Regions from separate parts of the Pallidibacillus thermolactis genome, predicted to be linked through region 1. Evidence: riboswitches for the same ligand, from Rfam matches in the RefSeq annotation. Region 1 holds a riboswitch; the other holds the start of a gene.
The links. Region 1 has a riboswitch for cobalamin ahead of OEV82_RS07040 (ribonucleoside-diphosphate reductase subunit alpha). Riboswitches for the same ligand answer to the same signal wherever they lie in the genome.
Positions count from the first base shown of each region.

Region 2: another riboswitch for cobalamin. It lies ahead of OEV82_RS10230 (DUF4430 domain-containing protein); the one in region 1 lies ahead of OEV82_RS07040 (ribonucleoside-diphosphate reductase subunit alpha).

Region 1 is NZ_JAOUSE010000015.1:38,917-42,343, reverse strand. It holds gene OEV82_RS07050 (dicarboxylate/amino acid:cation symporter) at 1-953, shown strand, start outside; gene OEV82_RS07045 (YuzL family protein) at 1,082-1,210, shown strand; cobalamin riboswitch at 1,439-1,636, shown strand; gene OEV82_RS07040 (ribonucleoside-diphosphate reductase subunit alpha) at 1,783-3,427, shown strand, end outside.
Region 2 is NZ_JAOUSE010000030.1:11,059-14,485, forward strand. It holds gene OEV82_RS10215 (ABC transporter ATP-binding protein) at 1-164, shown strand, start outside; gene OEV82_RS10220 (hypothetical protein) at 431-724, shown strand; gene OEV82_RS10225 (ECF transporter S component) at 780-1,289, opposite strand; gene OEV82_RS10230 (DUF4430 domain-containing protein) at 1,298-1,726, opposite strand; cobalamin riboswitch at 1,849-2,031, opposite strand; gene OEV82_RS10235 (PaaI family thioesterase) at 2,185-2,673, shown strand; RNA gene ssrS (6S RNA) at 2,766-2,960, shown strand; gene zupT (zinc transporter ZupT) at 3,178-3,427, shown strand, end outside.

The sequences.
Region 1 (3,427 bases):
TAGCCTTAGTAACATCATTATTAGTGAAACCAGGGGTCGGGAATTATTCATTGGACGGAGAAGGATTTGAACCGAAAGAAACGCCACCAGTTATGGATACGTTACTCAATATTATTCCAACTAACCCTATAGAGGCAATGGCTACAGAAAATATGTTGCAAATGATTGTCTTTGCAATTTTTATCGGCTTTGCTTTATCTAAACTTCATAGCAAAGTGCAAGGTTTAGTAAAGTTGGTCGAGCAGGCAAATGATGTACTCATGTATCTAGTTCATGTCATCATGAAATTAGCACCGTATGGGGCATTTGCCTTAATAGCGACGGCAATTGGTGGGCAAGGAATCGATGCAATCTTGGCAATGAGTAAATACTTTTTGGTTGTAATATTTGTGTTCCTTCTTCATCTAGTCCTCGTTTATGGATCTGCAATTAAAGTTTTAGGAAAAATGAATCCGATTCAATTTTTTAAAGGTTTTTCTCCAGCAATGATTGTTGCTTTTAGTACGTCTAGTAGCAATGCTACTTTGCCTGTATCAATGGAAACTGCCCAAAAAAATCTCGGAGTTTCCAAAGTCGTTAGTGGTTTTGTACAACCGTTAGGAGCGACTATCAATATGGACGGAACAGCGATCATGCAAGGTGTTGCTACGGTGTTTATTGCACAAGTTGTAGGAGTTGAATTAACACTTGCTCAATTATTGACCGTTATATTAACGGCAACATTGGCAAGTATTGGTACGGCAGGTGTCCCTGGAGTTGGAATTATAATGTTGTCAATGGTATTAACATCTGTCGGCTTACCTGTTGAAGCAATTGCCTTAGTTCTTGGTGTTGACCGTTTAATTGATATGTGCCGTACAGCGATGAATATTACTGGGGATGCAGTTTGTACAGTTTATGTAGAGCGCACAGAACAAAATCGGAACGATACAGAAGTAGAAACTGTAAGCTAGTTTTAAATATACCGGAGTATATGGAAGTTCATATACTTCGGTTTTTGATTTATTAAAAGGTGAAAATATGAACATTTCTATGATAGCTTAACTCCATTTAAGGAATACTATTATTGGAGGTGATATCTATGCCAAAAAGAAAAGCAGATCCATCTACTATCGGTTTAAGTTCCCATGAAACAGAAGGGCAAGGGACGACCAATCGTGAAAAAGGACGCAAAATGAATTCGTCAAGAAAGAAGCAAAAAGGACTGTAAAAAAGTTTTCGATGTATATTAATTTGAATAATGCATGTATATTATGTTGGGGCTTTAAAACGCAAGCCCCTAAAATATTTTCAAATAAACGTCAATGGTCTTGAAAAACAATTTTATTAGATAGAAGAGAATCAATTTTTATTTATTGAGCGTGAATATAGTTGTAAATCGATTGATAATATGATAGTATTTCAATATGTTGTACGAATGAGTAAAATAAAATACATTATGTTGTGTTTGAGTTATGGTGACATGTTTCATGTCTTAAAAGGGAATCCAGTGAAAATCTGGAGCTGCCCCCGCAACTGTAAGTGTGGACGAATAAGCAAACCCACTGTATCGATTGCTGTAGCTGGTGTCGATATGGGAAGGGCTTTATTAGGAAGAAGCACGAGCCAGGAGACCTGCCATAACTTGAAGTTTCGATTCTTCGGGGTGTAAGAAGCTGAAACGATAGAAATTTTTTATAGTATAATACTATCATTTTATACTGCCTTTCTGTCGTTTTAAGCCGTTCATCCCGAATGAACGGTTTTTTTGTATTTATAAAGGAGGAAGCGGTAGTGAAAACGATGATGAACTATGAAACAAATCAACTGTTAGAGCTTATTGATGAATGGGCAAAAGGATTAAGTATCAAGACGGATACGTATAAAGAGAAAATATTAAAGTTCAATCATTTGGAAAACATCTTCGAAATTGATATCGATATTTTAATTAAATACGCGCTAGAAAATATTGATGAAGCAAATACAGAATGGACTTATTTTGCAGCTAGAATCTATTTACATATGTTATACAAAAAAGCTGCAGAAAACCGTGGCTATCCTTCTTCAAATCAATACGGTTCTTTCTATCATTTAATTTCTCTATTAATTGAAAAGGGAATCTATTCTCCAATACTATTAGAAAAATATTCTAAAAAAGAAATTGAATACTTCGGGAAACTGATAAAACCAGAACGAGACTTATTATTTACATACCCTGGTATTTACACATTAGCAACGCGATATCTTGCCGTGGATTTTGACAAAAAAACGTATGAATTGCCACAGGAACGTTGGATGATAATAGCCATGTATTTAATGCAGGACGAGTCGTTGCCAGAACGCACAAAACATGTAAAAGAAGCTTACTGGGCGTTAAGTCATTTATATATGACAGTTGCGACACCAACTCTGGCTAATGCCGGAAAAACTCATGGTCAATTATCTAGTTGTTTCATAGATACAGTCCATGATAGTTTACAAGCAATTTATGATAGCAATAGCGATATAGCTCAACTTTCAAAAAATGGCGGGGGAATAGGCGTATATATAGGGAAAATCCGTGCTAGAGGTAGTTCAATTAAAGGGTTTAAAGGTATGTCGAGCGGTGTTGTACCGTGGATTAAACAATTGAATAATACCGCTGTAAGCGTTGATCAGTTAGGGACGAGAAAGGGAGCGATATCTGTTTATTTAGATGTTTGGCACAGGGATATCGAAGACTTTCTAGATTTGAAATTAAATAATGGTGACGAACGTTTACGTGCCCACGATATATACACGGGTGTATGTATTCCTGACTTTTTCATGGAGCAAGTTGAAAAAAGAGGAGACTGGTATTTGTTCGATCCCCATGAAGTACGTCAAGTGATGGGTTTTTCTTTAGAGGATTACTATGATGAAACAAAAGGTGACGGATCTTGGAGGGAAAAATATAAGCAATGTATTCATGCAAATTTACAATCCATGAAGAAAGTACCGGCCATTGAAATCATGAAACGAATGATGCGCTCTCAGCTTGAAACAGGTGCTCCTTTTATGTTTTACCGTGATGAAGTGAACAGACAAAATCCAAATACCCATGAAGGTATGATTTATTGTTCTAATTTATGTACAGAAATTGTTCAAAATCAGTCCCCAACAAAATATATTGAAGAGAATATTGTCGAAGAAAATATCATTGTAAAAAAATACAAGTCTGGTGATTTTGTTGTATGTAATTTAAGTTCTATTAATTTAGGAAAGGCTGTTCCGGATAACGTTTTAGAACGATTAATACCTATACAAGTACGCATGCTTGATAATGTTATTGATATTAATACGCTGCCTGTAAAACAAGCTGAGATAACAAATAAAAAGTATCGTGCCATTGGTTTAGGAACCTTTGGTTGGCATCATTTATTAGCATTAAAAAATATAGAATGGGAAACCGAAGATGCGGTTCAATTTG
Region 2 (3,427 bases), on a different contig from region 1:
TTCCCGACCCGAATTATGAACGCAATCGTATCCGTCAAGTGTATGACCCATCTCAGCTAGACACAAGTGAACAACCACAATTCAGAGAAATCCGCCCAAGACACTGGGTTCGTTGTACAACAAAAGAATTTGAAAAGTATAAACGGGAACTAGAAGGTAAATAATAGAAAACAAGGTTCTATGTTAAGTTTGTTCCTTGGTGAAACATTTGTGACCATTCATTATAGTTCCCCCTAGTGAGAAGGTTGACCCAAAGTGGGTCAACTTTTTTTCGTAAGTAGTCATTTAAACACATTATAAGTGTCAATTAGAAAGATTAATAGATTAAAATGTAAATTTTATAAGTATCGTTAAAAGTTTTATTTGTTATTTTTGAATTTATATGTTTCACTTGTTACACTAGAACAGTAATGAAATGGAGGCGGGATCGTTGAGTAAGGTCTTAGCGGTGCAAAAGTATATGGTAGTAAAACGTGAACTTGATTTTATGGACTTTAAACAGAAGATAATTAAAGAAGAACGAAACATGTACTTATATCATGATAAAATAACGACGAAATATCATGAATTCCCATTAAAAACGGTTTTTGATATCTCTTATAAACCCTTAGGTAAAGATGGAGGTATATTGTATTTACATACAAATAAAGGGGTATTCTCTTATCACGTTGATTCGGATGCGTTAACATTTATTAAAATATTTAAACAATACCAAATAAAATAAAGGAGCTATTTCCAAAAGCCCCTTTAAAATTAACAAAATAAATTGTAAAGAACATTTACATCCATCGATCTAATCCAACTTTTTTTCTTTTAAAAAGTCTAAAAAGTACAGGATATAGAATAGCAAAAAACACCATATTTCCAATAGCATGGCTCATATCAAAAGGAAGTCCAGCTAAATAATAGACCCAAAAGTCCATTTCCATAATAAAGGACATCGCAATAGACATAATAAATCCGTAAAATAAACCACAAAATCCCGCATACATAACAAGAATGGGTAGCGGTATTTTAGTATGGACTCTACCTAATAAACCACTTATAAGTCCAATCATTGCCCAAATCAATACTTGCCATATTGCCCATGGCCCCATCCCTAAGTATAAATTTGATAGAATTGTACTTAATACAGCAATGACAATCGCCTCCATAGGACTGACAAGAAAAGAGGCGATAATAATAATGGTTGTCATCGGTTGTACGTTCGGGATGAAGGTAAAGATAATTCGTCCGACAACGGCGATGGTGATCAACATTGCTAATAAACTAATTCGTTTGGCATTCATCTTAAATATTACTCCCAAACTTCAAGGCTTAAAGACACTACGTCACCATCTTCAATTATTAAATCATTGGCACCGACAGCAGCTAATTCGCCATTCACTTTAATAGCAATATATTGTTTTTCATCACTATTGGCACGTAATTCACCAACACCATTGATAAATCCATTGGTTTCATCAACTTCAAAATTCTCTTTTAATACTTCCATTAAAGATTGTTTGTCTTTCAATTCAACGGTTTTTGATTCAACCTTCTTGTCTTCCAAGTCAAATATTTCAATTGTTGCTGTAATTTCTTGAACTTCTTCCTGTTTGGTCTCATTTCCTTGACTTGCAGGGGTGGAATTCTCAGTTGTTGTATCTTTGGCCCCATTTTGACAACCAACTAAAATAAGTAAGATCGAGAAAAGGAAAGCAGCGAGTAATTTTTTTTGATTCATACGAATATCCTCCTTTGAGATTTTTTGCCATAAAAAAAACATCCCATGGAGGAGATGTATTTGCGCACGAAAGAACAAAAAATTCTTTCCAGCAGACACACCTCCCTAAATCCACGTAGGGTTATGGCGTTAGAAAATAGGCAGGTCTCCTGGCTCATGATCATCATTCTCTATTTCCTTCCCATCTATAAAGACAGTGGAAAATAATAGAGAACTCCCATTCACAGTGGCGGGACCGCGTCGGATTTACACCGAACTTCCCTTTTAATGACTTTTTCAAGTCAACCTATTTCTTCTTATGAAATTTTCTTATAAAAATAATAATACGAAATTTTAAGTCTGTCAAACTTTGAAAGTATGATAAAGAAAACATATAGACAGAAGGACTTTACATCTATATATAATTATTAATATTTGGAACAATATTTATTATAATAAAATTTAAAGGGGGAGATAGTATGAAAGAATTTATTGAAAAAGCTGTTCAGGATTATTACAGGGACGAGATTGCTTGGTGTTATGGTTGTGGTAGATTACATAAAGATGGTCACCATTTTCGGACTGGTTGGTTAAACAACACGAATCAGACTGTTACATACTATAGACCAACGAAAGATCAAATAGGCATTCCTGGTTTTATTTACGGTGGATTAATTGCGTCTTTAATCGATTGTCATAGCATGGGTTCAGCGGCCCTTGTCCTTCATCGGAAAAATGGCCACGAAATTGGCGATGGGACAGAACCTCCACGTTTTGTCACAGCTTCTTTACATATAGATTATCTGAAACCTACGCCAGAAGGGGCACTTTTAAAAGCAGTTGGTACAGTAGAAGAGATCCATCCGAAAAAATGGAAGGTAGTGACGGAGATGTTTGCAGACGATATCTTTTGTGCTAAAGGAGAGGTGATTGCCGCTGTCATGCCTGATACATTTAAGAAAAAATAGGAAGATACTGTACAAATTAGAGAAATACATGCAATATCAAAAGATTAAAAGATAGCCATTGAAATCTATATCAAAATCATTTAATCTTTAATCAAGAGCTACATTGTACGTAATGTTAATAAAGTTTTAACCTAAATAATAAATCGGGAGTTTAAGAGATGAAGCGGGAATGACAAATCTTCGTCTAAAAGACTTGAAGGGCATGCAGGAACGCTTCTGCAAACACCCACTTGTAAGAGTGGTGGTTTATAAACTTCATTATCAAATACGGCAAAAGTGGCCTTAACCAGTTTCTTCGGAGACTGGTTTTTTTTATTATAAAGTCGTTTAAACGTGAAAGTTTCGAAAGTAATTCTTTATAGTTGTCGAATATTTTCCCTTGTATTAAAATGTTTACCAAGGGAAACTTTTTGTTTTTCCATATATTTTTAAACATTGGAACATATGTTAAATATAGGGAACACTATAAGAACATATATTTAGTTTGGAAAGGAAGAATAGCGGATGACAGAAAATGTATTAATCGCATTCACTTTAACCTTAATAGCCGGCTTGGCAACAGGAATTGGTAGCTTACTTGCCTTTTTTACATCGAGGACAAATACGAAATTCCTTTCCTTTGCTTTAGGGTTTTCAGCGGGAGTCATGATTTATATATCCTTTGTCGAAATATTTATGAAAGCGGAAGAGGCCTTGGTAAATGAACTTGGAGTAATGAACGGAAAATGGGTAACCGTTATAGGTTTCTTTGGTG